3 regions of the Streptomyces sp. NPDC058373 genome follow, and region 3 is predicted to be linked to each of the others. Evidence: predicted binding sites of a transcription regulator. Region 3 holds the regulator's gene; each other region holds the start of a gene.

Region 1 (4,856 bases), on a different contig from region 3:
CTGGGCTGCGGGTGGTGGCCTCAACCGCCGGCCGGGCTGGAGACGGGCCCGCCCACCAGCATCGTCGGAGCCCCCGCCACCCGGGTGAGGAAGACCGTCGCCGCGTGCGGCCCGCGCAGCTTCATCCGGCGGCGCACCTCCTCCGGCTCCACCGCCGAACCCCGTTTCTTCACAGTGAGGACGCCGACCTCACGCTCCCGCAGCAGGGCCTTGAGGCGCTTGAGGTTGAACGGGAGCACGTCGGTGATCTCGTACGCGGTGGCGAACGGGGTCGGGTGGAGGATGTCCGAGGTGACGTAGGCGATCGTCTCGTCGAGCAGGTGGCCGCCGACCCGCTCGGCGACCTCCGCGACCTGGTGCGCGCGGATCACGGCGCCGTCCGGCTCGTAGAGGTAGCGCCCCACGGGGCCCGCCGCCACGTCCGGCGGCGGCTCGGGGCTCCAGAGCTGGTCGCCGGCGGGCAGCAGGGTGGCCCGGACCGAACCGGGTGCCGGGCGTACGCCCTCGGGCGCGTGGGCGCCGCCGAACCACAGCACGGCCTCCTTCACCTCCCCGCCGTACGAGATCCACTCGGCCTCGGCCTGCGGCGGGATCGTCTCGTGCGGGACGCCCGGCGCGATCTTCAGGGCGGCCGCGGGGGCGCGCAGCGCCGCCTCGACCGCCCAGGAGAGCGGCGGGGAGTACGCCTCGGGGTCGAAGACCCGGCCGCCGCGTCCGCCCCGGCGCGCGGGGTCGACGAAGACCGCGTCGCAGCCGGAGGTGTCCACCTCGGCCACCTCCGCCTCGCGGACCTCGATCAGGTCGGCCAGCCCCAGCGCCTCCGCGTTGGCCCGCGCCACGGCCGCCGTCACCGGATCCCGGTCGACCGCGAGGACCCGCACCCCGGCCCGTGCCAGAGCGATCGCGTCGCCGCCGATCCCGCAGCACAGGTCGGCCGCGGTACGGACGCCGAGCGCCGCCAGCCGGGCCGCGCGGTGGGCGGCGACCGCGGTACGGGTCGCCTGCTCCACGCCGTGCGGGGTGAAGAACATCCGGGCCGCGTCCGGACCGAACTTGACCGCCGCCCGCTGCCGCAGCCGCGCCTGTCCCAGCGCGGCCGAGACCAGCGGCGCCGGGTGGTCGCGGCGCAGCCGGGTCGCGGTGGCCAGCTCGTCGGCCGGGTCGTGCCCCGCGACGGCGTCGAGCAGGGCGCGGCCCTCGGGGGTGAGCAGGGCGGTGAAGGAGTCCAGATCGGTCACCCGGCCATTCTCCGGGAGGCGGGGGCGGCTCCACTCCGCCGGGGCGTACCCCGCCCCTCCCGCCCCCTGTCGGCCACTCGGTGGACCGGGGCCCGCCACTCGCGGTGTCGGGGCGGTGGGGGCGCGGGGCGCTGCCAGGATGCGGCCTCATGGGACAAGTACGACAAAAGGATCAAAGGGTCGGGTCGGGGCGCCGCTCTGGCGGCCTGCTGCGCCGCACCCGTACCGCCCGGCTCGTCGCCGCCGGGCTCACCGCCGCCGCGCTGCTCTCCGGGTGTGCCCTCGGCGCGGAGGGCGGGCCCGCGGGGGCGGGCGCACCGGGGGCCTCCGGGCAGCAGGGGCCCGCGCCGGAGACCAAGGCGGGACGGCTGGCCAAGAAGCAGGCCGCCATCGCCGCCGCCGCCCGGAAGTGGGGCCTGGCGCAGGTGCCGCTGACCGCGCCCGCCCCGCCCGAGGCCAAACCCACCCTCAGTACGCGCGACGGCTTCGAGGTCGCGGGCCAGGAGAACCTGCCGCACGTCTTCACCACCGTCCCCGTCAAGGAGCGGGTGGTCTTCCTGACCATCGACGACGGGGCCGAGAAGGACCCCGAGTTCCTGCGGATGATGGAGGAACTCGACATCCCCTACTCGGCGTTCCTCAGCGACTACCTGGCCAGCGAGGACTACGGGTACTTCCGCGCCATGCAGAAGCAGGGCACCGCCCTCCACAACCACACCCTCGACCACCCCTACCTGCCCGGGCTCTCCTACGAGGAGCAGCACCACCAGATCTGCGGCATGCAGGACACCATCGAGAAGCAGTACGGCAAACGGCCCCGGCTCTTCCGGCCGCCCTACGGCAACTACAACCAGGACACCCTCAAGGCGGCGAAGGAGTGCGGCATCGAGGCGGTCCCGCTGTGGAACGCCGAGGCGTTCACCGACCGGGTCGACTACCGCGAATGGGACCGGGATCTGCATCCCGGGGACATCATCCTCACCCATTTCCGGGGGACGGACGACTGGGACGGGAGCATGCCGGACATGGTGCGGCAGGCCATGAAGGTGATCACGGCGAAGGGGTACGCCGTGGCCCGGCTGGAGGATTACGTCTGAGCCTCGGCCCGGCCGACCTCAGCCCGGCCGACGCTTGAGGCCACATTTCAGCCCGGCCGGCGCTTGAGCCCGATGAGCCGCGGAGCGGCGAGTCTTCGGCCCGGCCGAGCCGGGTGGCCTCAAGCGTCGGCCGGGCTGGGTCTGGTGCGGCGCCGTGCGGCCGGGCCGGTCACTGATGGCCTCGAACGCGGGCCGGGCTCGGGGTGGCTGGGGTCGGGATCAGCCCCGGCGTGAGGGCCCGGTGGACGGCTGAGGTTCGGGCGGAGGGGCCCGTTCGCAGGCGGGCAAGTGCCGGCGCGCGCCGCGCGCATTGGCACTCCGCTTGACCGAGTGCTAATCGCGGTCATAGTCTCAGGTCTGGCACTCCCCGAAGGAGAGTGCCAACACAGCGACGGGCAGGTCCGGCACCCGCGACGACGGATCGACCTGGTCGCCACACTCAGATCAGTTAACCCCGTGAGATCTCCGAAGGGGGAGGTCGGATCGTGACGACCGCCAGCTCCAAGGTTGCCATCAAGCCGCTTGAGGACCGCATTGTGGTCCAGCCGCTCGACGCCGAGCAGACCACGGCTTCGGGCCTGGTCATTCCGGACACCGCGAAGGAGAAGCCCCAGGAGGGCGTCGTCCTCGCTGTGGGCCCGGGCCGCTTCGAGAACGGCGAGCGCCTGCCGCTCGACGTCAAGACCGGCGACGTCGTGCTGTACAGCAAGTACGGCGGCACCGAAGTCAAGTACAACGGCGAGGAGTACCTCGTCCTCTCGGCCCGCGACGTTCTCGCCATCATCGAGAAGTAGCAGGCCGGAGGCGTCCGGTCGCCAGACCGGACGGCAGACTCCACCTTTTTCCTGAAGCGCGCCCCTGGCCCCCGCGAGTGTTTGCCGGGTGGCGAGGGGCGCGTTTCATTTCGAGAGCGCGGCGGCAGGCCGCTCCGAGAGGATTCGAAAAGCTCCCATGGCGAAGATTCTGAAGTTCGACGAGGACGCCCGTCGCGCCCTTGAGCGCGGCGTGAACCAGCTCGCCGACACCGTCAAGGTGACCATCGGCCCCAAGGGCCGCAACGTCGTCATCGACAAGAAGTTCGGCGCCCCGACCATCACCAACGACGGCGTCACCATCGCCCGTGAGGTCGAGTGCGACGACCCGTACGAGAACCTCGGCGCCCAGCTCGTCAAGGAGGTGGCGACCAAGACCAACGACATCGCGGGTGACGGCACCACCACCGCCACCGTGCTGGCCCAGGCGCTGGTCCGCGAGGGCCTGCGCAACGTCGCCGCCGGTGCCTCCCCGGCCGCCCTGAAGAAGGGCATCGACGCCGCGGTCGCCGCCGTCTCCGCCGAGCTGCTCGACACCGCGCGCCCGATCGACGACAAGTCCGACATCGCCGCCGTCGCCGCGCTCTCCGCGCAGGACAAGCAGGTCGGCGAGCTCATCGCCGAGGCGATGGACAAGGTCGGCAAGGACGGTGTCATCACCGTCGAGGAGTCCAACACCTTCGGTGTCGACCTGGACTTCACCGAGGGCATGGCCTTCGACAAGGGCTACCTGTCGCCGTACATGGTGACCGACCAGGAGCGTATGGAGGCCGTCCTCGACGACCCGTACATCCTGATCCACCAGGGCAAGATCGGTTCCATCCAGGACCTGCTGCCGCTGCTGGAGAAGGTCATCCAGGCGGGTGGCTCCAAGCCGCTGCTGATCATCGCCGAGGACGTCGAGGGCGAGGCCCTGTCGACCCTGGTGGTCAACAAGATCCGCGGCACGTTCAACGCCGTCGCCGTCAAGGCGCCCGGCTTCGGTGACCGCCGCAAGGCGATGCTCGGCGACATGGCCACCCTCACCGGTGCCACCGTCATCGCCGAGGAGGTCGGCCTCAAGCTCGACCAGGCCGGTATGGACGTGCTGGGCACCGCCCGCCGCGTCACCGTCACCAAGGACGACACGACCATCGTGGACGGCGGCGGCAACGCCGAGGACGTCCAGGGCCGCGTCGCCCAGATCAAGGCCGAGATCGAGTCGACCGACTCGGACTGGGACCGCGAGAAGCTCCAGGAGCGCCTCGCCAAGCTGGCCGGCGGCGTCTGCGTGATCCGTGTCGGCGCGGCCACCGAGGTCGAGCTGAAGGAGCGCAAGCACCGTCTGGAGGACGCCATCTCCGCGACCCGCGCCGCGGTCGAGGAGGGCATCGTCTCCGGTGGTGGCTCCGCTCTGGTCCACGCCGTCAAGGTCCTCGACGACAACCTCGGCCGCACCGGCGACGAGGCCACCGGTGTCGCGGTCGTCCGCCGCGCCGCCGTCGAGCCGCTGCGCTGGATCGCCGAGAACGCCGGGCTTGAGGGCTACGTCATCACCACCAAGGTGGCGGAGCTCGACAAGGGCCAGGGCTTCAACGCGGCCACCGGCGAGTACGGCGACCTGGTCAAGGCCGGCGTCATCGACCCGGTCAAGGTCACCCGCTCCGCCCTGGAGAACGCGGCCTCCATCGCCTCCCTGCTCCTGACGACCGAGACCCTGGTCGTCGAGA
Region 2 (4,856 bases), on a different contig from region 3:
TCCACCGGCAACCTGGCCGGAGCCGTCGGCGCCGCCGCCGCCCGCGCCGGATTCCGCTCCTGCGTCTTCATCCCGCACGACCTGGAGCAGGGCAAGGTCGTCATGGCCGCGGTCTACGGCGGCGACCTCGTCGGCATCGAGGGCAACTACGACGACGTGAACCGCTTCTGCTCCGAGCTGATCGGCGACCCGCTCGGCGAGGGCTGGGGCTTCGTCAACGTCAACCTCCGCCCGTACTACGGCGAGGGCTCCAAGTCCCTGGCGTACGAGATCGCCGAGCAGCTCGGCTGGCGGCTGCCCGACCAGATCGTCATCCCGGTCGCCTCCGGCTCGCAGCTCACCAAGATCGACAAGGGGTTCAAGGAGCTGATCGCCCTCGGCCTGGTCGAGGACCGCCCGTACAAGATCTTCGGCGCCCAGGCCGAGGGGTGCTCGCCGGTCTCCACCGCCTACAAGGCCGGGCACGACGTGGTCCGGCCGCAGAAGCCCGACACCATCGCCAAGTCGCTGGCCATCGGCAACCCGGCCGACGGCCCGTACGTCCTGGACATCGCCCGCCGCACCGGCGGCGCCGTCGAGGACGTGGACGACGCGCAGGTGGTCGACGCCATCAAGCTGCTCGCCCGTACCGAGGGGATCTTCGCGGAGACCGCGGGCGGCGTGACCGTCGGCGTCACCCGCAAGCTCATCGAGGCCGGGCTGCTCGACCCGTCCCTCACCACCGTCGTCCTCAACACCGGCGACGGCCTCAAGACCCTGGACGCCGTGGCGCCCACCACCGGGCCGACCGCGACCATCCGGCCCGACCTGGACGCGTTCCGCGCCGCCGGTCTCGCCACCTCCTGACGCCGTCGCCCGCGCGTTCCCGACGCGCCCACCCGTCCCGCCGCCCAGCTCCCGGAAGGCTGTCCCATGAGCGTCAACGTCCGCATCCCCACCATCCTGCGCACCTACACCGGCGGCCAGTCCGAGGTCGCCGCCGAGGGCGCCACCCTCGCCGAGGTCATCGCCGACCTGGAGAAGAACCACTCCGGCATCGCCGCCCGCGTCCTCGACGACCAGGGCAAGCTCCGCCGCTTCGTCAACGTCTACGTCAACGACGACGACGTCCGCTTCGAGCAGGGGCTTCAGACCGCCACGCCCGACGGCGCCGGCGTCTCGATCATCCCGGCGGTCGCAGGCGGCTGCTGAGCCCCGCGCCGCGCCCGCGCGGCTCCGCTCCGTCCCGCACCACCGAATTGCCCTCTCCGTTCCTTTCCCTCACCGGAAAGCGGAGGGGGCAATTCTGCAGGGTTGAGCGCGATAGAGTTGGGGAACAGGCTCCGGCGTTTGTGCCAGGAGCATATGAGGCGCCGTTCTTTCCGCGACAAGAAGCAGCCAAAGTGACCCGGCTGTTCGCCCCCTTGCGCGCCTTTTGCCGGGCCCGACTTGCCCGGAACTCCGGCGCATCCTCCCGGTTCCGCCCTTCCCCGGCGCCCGGATTTCTCGTCCGACTGACCTGTTGCAGACGGCAGTTGGGCAGATACATTCAGCGGCGGTCGACGCGTTCCGGCGCACACCCCCGACCGCGGGTTGGGGGGTGAGGTCTGACCCGGGTCCGCGAAGTGCGGGCCTGTGCAAGGGCCAGTAATAGGGGAGTTAGGCATGGCTCAGGGCACCGTCAAGTGGTTCAACGCGGAGAAGGGCTACGGCTTCATCGCGGTCGACGGTGGTGCGGATGTTTTCGTCCACTACAGCGCGATCCAGATGGACGGCTACCGCACCCTTGAAGAGGGTCAGAGGGTCGAATTCGAGATCTCGCAGGGTCAGAAGGGGCCGCAGGCGGACATGGTCCGTGTGGCCGCCTGAGGCGCCGACCGCACCACACTCACCAGAGGGCCCGCCCCCGAACAGGGGGCGGGCCCTCTGCTTGCCGCGCGCCCACGACCCACCTCGGCGCCGCCCCGCGCCGCACGGGGGCCTCAAGCGCCGGCCGGGCTATGACAGCCAGGCCGGCGCTTGAGGCCATCAGTGACGCGCGCCGGTGAGCGGACAGGGCGGCACAAGACAGCCCGGCCGGCGCGTGAGGCCGTCTTTCGAGCCCGGCCGGCGCCTGAGGCCACCTCGGACCCGGCGCCGAAGAGCCGAACCAAACCGGGGGCGCGGGGCCCAAGGGCCCCTAGCGCCTTGCACTCTCCTACCCCGAGTGCTAATTATTGGCGTTAGCACTCTCCGAGTGAGAGTGACAGAAGGACCGGGTCGGTGAGGCCCGCAGGCCACGCGGGGCAAGGAACCGCGAGGCAGGCAGGCCGTCCGTCGCGGGCGCCAGCACGGTCCGGAGTATCCACCCTCCCCCAGACAGAGTCCGGGGGGACCCCCAGTCCTGGGAGGACCACTTCACATGGCCAAGATCATCGCGTTCGACGAGGAGGCGCGGCGCGGTCTCGAGCGCGGGATGAACCAGCTCGCCGACGCCGTCAAGGTCACCCTTGGCCCCAAGGGCCGCAACGTCGTCCTCGAGAAGAAGTGGGGCGCCCCCACGATCACCAACGATGGTGTCTCCATCGCCAAGGAGATCGAGCTCGAAGACCCCTACGAGAAGATCGGCGCCGAGCTGGTCAAGGAGGTCGCGAAGAAGACGGACGACGTCGCCGGTGACGGCACGACGACCGCGACCGTCCTGGCCCAGGCGCTCGTCCGCGAGGGTCTGCGCAACGTCGCCGCGGGTGCCAACCCGATGGCGCTGAAGCGCGGCATCGAGAAGGCCGTCGAGGCCGTCTCCTCCGCCCTGCTGGAGCAGGCGAAGGACGTGGAGACGAAGGAGCAGATCGCCTCCACCGCCTCCATCTCCGCCGCCGACACGCAGATCGGCGAGCTCATCGCCGAGGCGATGGACAAGGTCGGCAAGGAAGGCGTCATCACCGTCGAGGAGTCCCAGACCTTCGGTCTGGAGCTGGAGCTCACCGAGGGTATGCGCTTCGACAAGGGCTACATCTCGGCGTACTTCGCCACCGACATGGAGCGGATGGAGGCGTCGCTCGACGACCCGTACATCCTCATCGTCAACTCCAAGATCGGCAACGTGAAGGACCTCCTCCCGCTGCTGGAGAAGGTCATGCAGTCGGGCAAGCCGCTGCTGATCATCGCCGAGGACGTCGAGGGCGAGGCCCTGTCGACCCTGGTGGTCAACAAGATCCGTGGCACCTTCAAGTCCGTCGCCGTCAAGGCCCCGGGCTTCGGCGACCGCCGCAAGGCCATGCTCGGTGACATCGCCATCCTCACGGGCGGCACGGTCATCTCCGAGGAGGTCGGCCTCAAGCTGGAGAACGCCGGTCTCGACCTGCTGGGCCGCGCCCGCAAGGTCGTCATCACCAAGGACGAGACCACGATCGTCGACGGTGCCGGCGACAGCGAGCAGGTCAACGGCCGCGTCTCGCAGATCCGCGCCGAGATCGAGAACAGCGACTCGGACTACGACCGCGAGAAGCTCCAGGAGCGTCTGGCGAAGCTGGCCGGCGGCGTGGCCGTCATCAAGGCCGGTGCCGCCACCGAGGTGGAGCTGAAGGAGCGCAAGCACCGCATCGAGGACGCGGTGCGCAACGCCAAGGCCGCCGTCGAGGAGGGCATCGTCGCCGGTGGTGGCGTGGCTCTGCTCCAGGCGTCCTCGGTCTTCGAGAAGCTGGAGCTGGAGGGCGACGAGGCCACCGGTGCCGCCGCCGTCAAGCTGGCCCTGGAGGCCCCGCTCAAGCAGATCGCCGTCAACGGCGGCCTGGAGGGCGGTGTGGTCGTGGAGAAGGTGCGCAACCTCGCCGTCGGCCACGGCCTCAACGCCGCGACCGGTGAGTACGTCGACATGATCGCCGAGGGCATCCTCGACCCGGCCAAGGTGACGCGCTCCGCGCTCCAGAACGCCGCGTCGATCGCCGCCCTCTTCCTCACCACCGAGGCCGTCATCGCCGACAAGCCGGAGAAGTCCGCCGCCGCCGCCCCGGGTGGCATGCCCGGCGGTGACATGGACTTCTGACCGGACTCGCCTCCGGTCGGCCCGTCCGACACCACGCCCACCGGGGCGGTGTCCCTCCTTGGAGGGATGCCGCCCCGGTGGCGTTGGTGCCGCCCGTCCGCGAAATCGCCTCCGGCACCCGCCATGTGCGAGGCTGGACCCGGCCTGACGGCCACCCTGACCGACCCGCGCTTGGGAGCCGACAGGTACTCGCCCGGAGGCGAACAAGCGCTCAAGAGATAAGGAGCGCGGCTATGTCCTCCAAGCGTCGCCGTAAGAAGAAGGCCCGCCGCAAGAACGGCGCCAACCACGGCAGCAGGCCGCAGTCCTGACTTCCGTGCGGTGGTCCTGAGGCAAGGGGGTCGCCCCCGAGGGCCCGGGATCACCCACGCGCCCCCGTCACCCGCCACCGGCGGATGGCGGGGGCGCCGTGCGTTCCGGGGCGTGCGGGGGCGCGGGCCCTTGCTCAGCAGGGCCCGTCCTCGGCGGAGACATGGAGGATCGGCCGGTCCACGGCCGTGTCGTGGCCCTCGTACACGTGGAGGCAGTACGCGGCGGAGGTGCCGGAGCCGGTGACCGTGTACGCGGTGCGGTCCGGGCCGGTGCCGCGGTGGGCGGAGGCGCCGATGAAGGGCGTGCCCGGCTGCCGGTCGACGGCTTCCTCCAGGGACCAGGCGTAGCCGAGGTCGGAGTGGTGGGCGTGCGGGGCCCGGTCCATCTCCTCGGCGGCCGCGTAGACCGCCTCCCGCAGTTCCTCGCGGCTCCAGCCCCCGCTGTCCTGGAGGTGGAGGATGACGCCGAGCGCGACCAGCGGTGCCAGGACGATCAGGGCGAGGCCCACCGGATTGCGGTGGTTGTAGACGTACCGGGTGCC
Region 3 (4,856 bases):
CCCGCTCACCCGGCGCCGGACGCGAACTCCTCACCGCCGAGGACCGCCGCGTCGAACGCGTCCTCCTGGAACTCCGCCTCGCCGACGGCTGCCCCCTCGACATCCTCCACCCGGCGGGCCTGGCGGCCGCCCACCGCGCCCTGGCCGACGGCCTCCTCGCCGAGCAGCCCTTCGCCGAGGGCCGCGCCGTCCTCACGCTGCGGGGCCGGCTGCTGGCGGACGCGGTGGTGCGGGACCTGGTGGACTGACCGCCTTGCCCCTCGCGCGGGTGTACGGCGAGGGCGAGCAGGCCGACTACCGGCTGGAGCAGACGTACTCCTTCGGGCTGGACGTGCCCCTGCCGCTGCTCGACGTCGTGCTGGAGACGGGCGACTTCCCGACTCTGCCGCCGGTCAAGCGCCACCGGCGGCCCTGAGGCGTCGCCTATCCGTCCTCAGCAGGTGCCGTCACGAAGTCGATCAGTTCCTCGACCCGGCCCAGCAGGGCCGGCTCCAGGTCCTTGTAGGTGCGGACCGCGGGGAGGATGCGGCGGTGCCAGGCCGCGCCGGTGTCGGTGGGCCAGCCCAGCGCGCGACAGGTGCCGGTCTTCCAGTCCTGACCGCGCGGGACGTCGGGCCAGCCGGGAATGCCGACCGAAGCGGGCTTCACCGCCTGCCAGATGTCGATGTACGGGTGGCCGACGACCAGCGCGTGCGGGCTGCTGACGGCGGCCGCGATACGGGACTCCTTGGAGCCGGGGACCAGGTGGTCGACGAGGACGCCGAGGCGGGCGTCGGGGCCCGGGGCGAAGGACTCCACGATCGCGGGCAGGTCGTCGACGCCCTCCAGGTACTCCACGACGACGCCCTCGATGCGCAGGTCGTCGCCCCAGACCCGCTCGACCAGCTCGGCGTCGTGGCGGCCCTCCACGTAGATACGGCCCGCCCGCGCCACCCGCGCCCGCGCGCCCGGCACCGCCACCGAGCCGGAGGCGGTCCGCGACGGCCCGGCGGGGGCCTGCCCGGCCTTCGGGCGGACCAGGGTGACCGGGCGGCCCTCCAGCAGGAAGCCGCGCTCCACCATGGGGAAGACCCGGTGCTTGCCGAACCGGTCCTCCAGGGTGACCACTGGGCCCTCGGCGGACTTCTCGCAGCGGATCACCGCGCCGCAGAAGCCGCTGGCGGGCTCCTCCACGACGAGGTCGGGGAGCGCCTCGACCTCGGGGGCGGGCGTCCGCTTCTTCCACGGCGGGGTCAGATCCGGCTGGTAGCTGCGCATGGGCAGACGTTATGACAGGGCGAACCGGCGGGCCAGCTCATCACGTTGGGCCCGCACGAACGCCGCACCGACGGCCGCCCCGTGCCCGGGCACGTAGACCGCGTCCGGGCCACCGAGCGCCAGCAGCCTCTCCAGCGCCTCCGGCCAGCGCGCGGGCACCGCGTCGGCCCCCGCCTGCGGCTCGCCGGACTCCTCGACCAGGTCGCCGCAGAAGACCACGTCGGGGGTGCCCGGCACCAGGACGACCAGGTCGTGGCCGGTGTGGCCGGGGCCCAGGTTGGCGAGGACGGCCCGGTGGACGCCGCCCAGCTCCACCACGGCCTCCCCGGAGACCGCGTGGCGCGGCACCACCAGGGCGTCGGCGGCCTCGCCCGCCTCGCGGGGGGACAGCCCGTGGCGTACCGCGTCGGCCTCCAGCGTGTCGGTGTGGGTGAGGACGGCGTCGAGGCCGACGGCGCCGTGGACCTCCGCGCCCGCGAAGGCGGCGGCGCCGAAGACGTGGTCGAAGTGGGCGTGGGTCAGTGCCAGATGCGTCACACGCCGGACCCCGCGCTCGCGCAGGACGCGCTCGGCCGAGCGGCGCAGCAGGGCGCCCTCGCGCAGGGAGGCGCCCGCGTCCACCAGCAGGGCGCCGGACGGGCCCACGACCAGCCCGGCCGTCGCGTCCCAGCGGGGCAGCCGCAGCCGCCCGACGCCGGGGGCGAACCACTCCCAGCCGGGTCCGCGCGCGGTCTCGTACGCGTTCATCGCCTCATCACCCCTCCACCTTCTCAGGCGACGCGACGGCATACCCGGCGGTACCGGGTGACTTCGCCGCCCGACCCGGGCCGTGTCCGCCCCGGCCTTGCCGCAGGTGTACCGGTCAGCCGTACACTGGTCGGCGACGTGGTTGGCACTCGCGCGAGGTGAGTGCCAGCAGAGACCCGCGGGGGACGCGGGAGGCGTGGCAGGCGACTGGGAGGTGCGCGGTGCTCAGCGAACGAAGGCTCGAAGTGCTGCGCGCGATCGTCCAGGACTACGTGGGCACCGAGGAGCCGGTCGGCTCGAAGGCGCTGACCGAGCGCCACCAGCTCGGCGTCTCCCCGGCCACGGTCCGCAACGACATGGCCGCGCTGGAGGACGACGGGTACATCGCCCAGCCGCACACCAGCGCGGGGCGCATCCCGACCGACAAGGGGTACCGCCTCTTCGTCGACCGGCTGGCCGACGTGAAGCCGATGACGGCGCCCGAGCGGCGTGCCATTCATCACTTCCTCGACCAGGCCGTCGACCTGGACGACGTGGTGGCCCGCACGGTGCGGCTGCTCGCGCAGCTCACCCGGCAGGTCGCCGTGGTGCAGTACCCGTCACTGACCCGGTCCACGGTCCGGCACGTGGAGCTGCTGTCGATGGCCCCGGCCCGGCTGATGCTGGTGCTGATCACCGACACCGGGCGGGTCGAGCAGCGGATGATCGACTGCCCGGCGCCGTTCGGCGAGTCCTCCGTGGCCGACCTGCGGGCCCGGCTGAACAGCCAGGTCGCGGGGCGGCGCTTCGCCGACGTCCCGCAGTTGGTGCAGGACCTTCCGGAGGCCTTCGAGAGCGAGGACCGGCCCACCGTCTCGACGGTGCTGTCCACGCTCCTGGAGACCCTGGTCGAGGAGACCGAGGAGCGGCTGATGATCGGCGGCACCGCCAATCTCACGCGCTTCGGGCATGACTTCCCTCTCACCATCCGCCCCGTCCTGGAGGCGCTGGAGGAGCAGGTCGTCCTGCTCAAACTCCTCGGTGAGGCGAAGGATTCGGCCATGACCGTACGGATCGGTCATGAGAACGCCCATGAGGGCCTCAGCTCCACGTCGGTCGTCTCGGTCGGCTACGGTTCGGGACGCGAGGCAGTCGCCAAACTCGGCGTGGTCGGACCGACCCGCATGGATTACCCCGGAACGATGGGAGCGGTACGCGCAGTGGCACGTTACGTCGGACAGATCCTGGCGGAGTCGTAAGTGGCCACGGACTACTACGCCGTACTCGGCGTGCGCCGCGACGCTTCCCAGGACGAGATCAAGAAGGCATTCCGCAGACTCGCCCGCGAGCTGCACCCGGATGTCAATCCGGATCCCAAGACGCAGGAGCGCTTCAAGGAGATCAACGCCGCCTACGAGGTCCTCTCCGACCCGCAGAAGAAGCAGGTCTACGACCTCGGCGGCGACCCCATGTCGCAGAACGGCGGCGGAGGCGGCGCGGGCGGCTTCGGCCAGGGCGGCTTCGGCAACTTCTCCGACATCATGGACGCCTTCTTCGGCACGGCGTCCCAGCGCGGCCCCCGCTCGCGCACCCGGCGCGGCCAGGACGCCATGATCCGGCTCGACATCGAGCTGGACGAGGCCGCCTTCGGCACCACCAAGGACATCCAGGTCGACACGGCCGTCGTCTGCAACACCTGCAACGGTGAGGGCGCCGCCCCCGGCACCTCCGCGCAGACCTGCGACATGTGCCGCGGCCGCGGTGAGGTCTCCCAGGTCACCCGGTCCTTCCTCGGCCAGGTCATGACCTCCCGCCCCTGCCCCCAGTGCCAGGGCTTCGGCACCGTGGTGCCCACCCCCTGCCCGGAGTGCGCCGGGGACGGCCGGGTCCGCTCGCGCCGCACGCTGACGGTGAAGATCCCGGCCGGCGTCGACAACGGCACCCGCATCCAGCTCGCGGGCGAGGGCGAGGTCGGCCCCGGCGGCGGCCCCGCCGGCGACCTGTACGTGGAGATCCACGAGCTGCCCCACTCGGTCTTCCAGCGCCGCGGCGACGACCTGCACTGCACGGTCACCATCCCGATGACGGCCGCGGCCCTCGGCACCAAGGTGCCGCTGGAGACGCTGGACGGCATGGAGGAGATCGACATCCGGCCCGGCACCCAGTCCGGCCAGTCGGTGCCGCTGCACGGCCGCGGCGTCACGCACCTGCGCGGCGGCGGCCGGGGCGACCTGATCGTGCACGTCGAGGTGACCACGCCCGGCAAGCTCGACGCCGAGCAGGAGCACCTGCTGCGCGAACTGGCCAAGCTGCGCGGCGAGGAGCGGCCCACCGGCCAGTTCCAGCCCGGCCAGCAGGGCCTGTTCTCCCGCCTGAAGGACGCGTTCAACGGCCGCTCCTGAGCCGTCCGGACCCGCACGTTCCGGGGCCCGGCACCGCCTGACGGCGGGGCCGGGCCCCGAGGCGTTTCCCGGGGATCCGTCCGGGCGGGGCCGGCGCGGGGAGCCCGGCGGATGGGGAGGAGTCGAGATTCGGCGGGATGCGGGGGACATGGCACGATGCGGTCATGTCCCGTGCGCTGACCGACCTCTGCGATGTCCCGATCGTGCAGGCCCCGATGGCCGGCGGCGGCTCGTGCCCCGCCCTCGCGGCGGCCGTCAGCGACGCCGGGGGGCTCGGTTTCCTCGCCGCCGGCTACAAGACCGCCGACGGCATGTACCAGGAGATCACCCAGCTCAGGGCGCTCACCTCGCGCCCGTTCGGCGTCAACCTCTTCCTCCCGCAGCCCGAGTGCGCCGACCCCGCCACCGTCGAGGTCTACCGCCACCAGCTGGCGGGGGAGGCCGCCTGGTACGAGACACCGCTCGGCGACA

The links. Region 3 encodes HrcA, which represses chaperone genes, less so after heat shock. Its sites were predicted from a motif close to TTNGCACTCNGNNNNNCNGAGTGCNAA; they were not measured.
Region 1: groES (co-chaperone GroES) is a predicted target of HrcA. The motif match lies at 2,646-2,672, and genes of this name have one in related genera.
Region 2: groL (chaperonin GroEL) is a predicted target of HrcA. The motif match lies at 2,166-2,192, and genes of this name have one in related genera.

What each region holds. Positions count from the first base shown of each region.
Region 1 covers NZ_JBHXJE010000070.1:11,500-16,355, reverse strand. Annotated here, with positions in the region: gene ACFWMZ_RS26895 (SAM-dependent methyltransferase) at 21-1,238, opposite strand; gene ACFWMZ_RS26890 (polysaccharide deacetylase family protein) at 1,388-2,335, shown strand; gene groES (co-chaperone GroES) at 2,821-3,129, shown strand; gene groL (chaperonin GroEL) at 3,287-4,856, shown strand, end outside.
Region 2 covers NZ_JBHXJE010000065.1:8,848-13,703, forward strand. Annotated here, with positions in the region: gene thrC (threonine synthase) at 1-846, shown strand, start outside; gene ACFWMZ_RS26295 (MoaD/ThiS family protein) at 913-1,191, shown strand; gene ACFWMZ_RS26300 (cold-shock protein) at 1,645-1,848, shown strand; gene groL (chaperonin GroEL) at 2,381-4,003, shown strand; gene ACFWMZ_RS26310 (50S ribosomal protein bL37) at 4,237-4,314, shown strand; gene ACFWMZ_RS26315 (hypothetical protein) at 4,449-4,856, opposite strand, start outside.
Region 3 covers NZ_JBHXJE010000030.1:31,913-36,768, reverse strand. Annotated here, with positions in the region: gene hemW (radical SAM family heme chaperone HemW) at 1-248, shown strand, start outside; gene ACFWMZ_RS18035 (hypothetical protein) at 254-415, shown strand; gene ACFWMZ_RS18030 (DUF3097 domain-containing protein) at 424-1,257, opposite strand; gene ACFWMZ_RS18025 (MBL fold metallo-hydrolase) at 1,267-2,004, opposite strand; gene hrcA (heat-inducible transcriptional repressor HrcA) at 2,226-3,242, shown strand; gene dnaJ (molecular chaperone DnaJ) at 3,243-4,385, shown strand; gene ACFWMZ_RS18010 (nitronate monooxygenase) at 4,550-4,856, shown strand, end outside.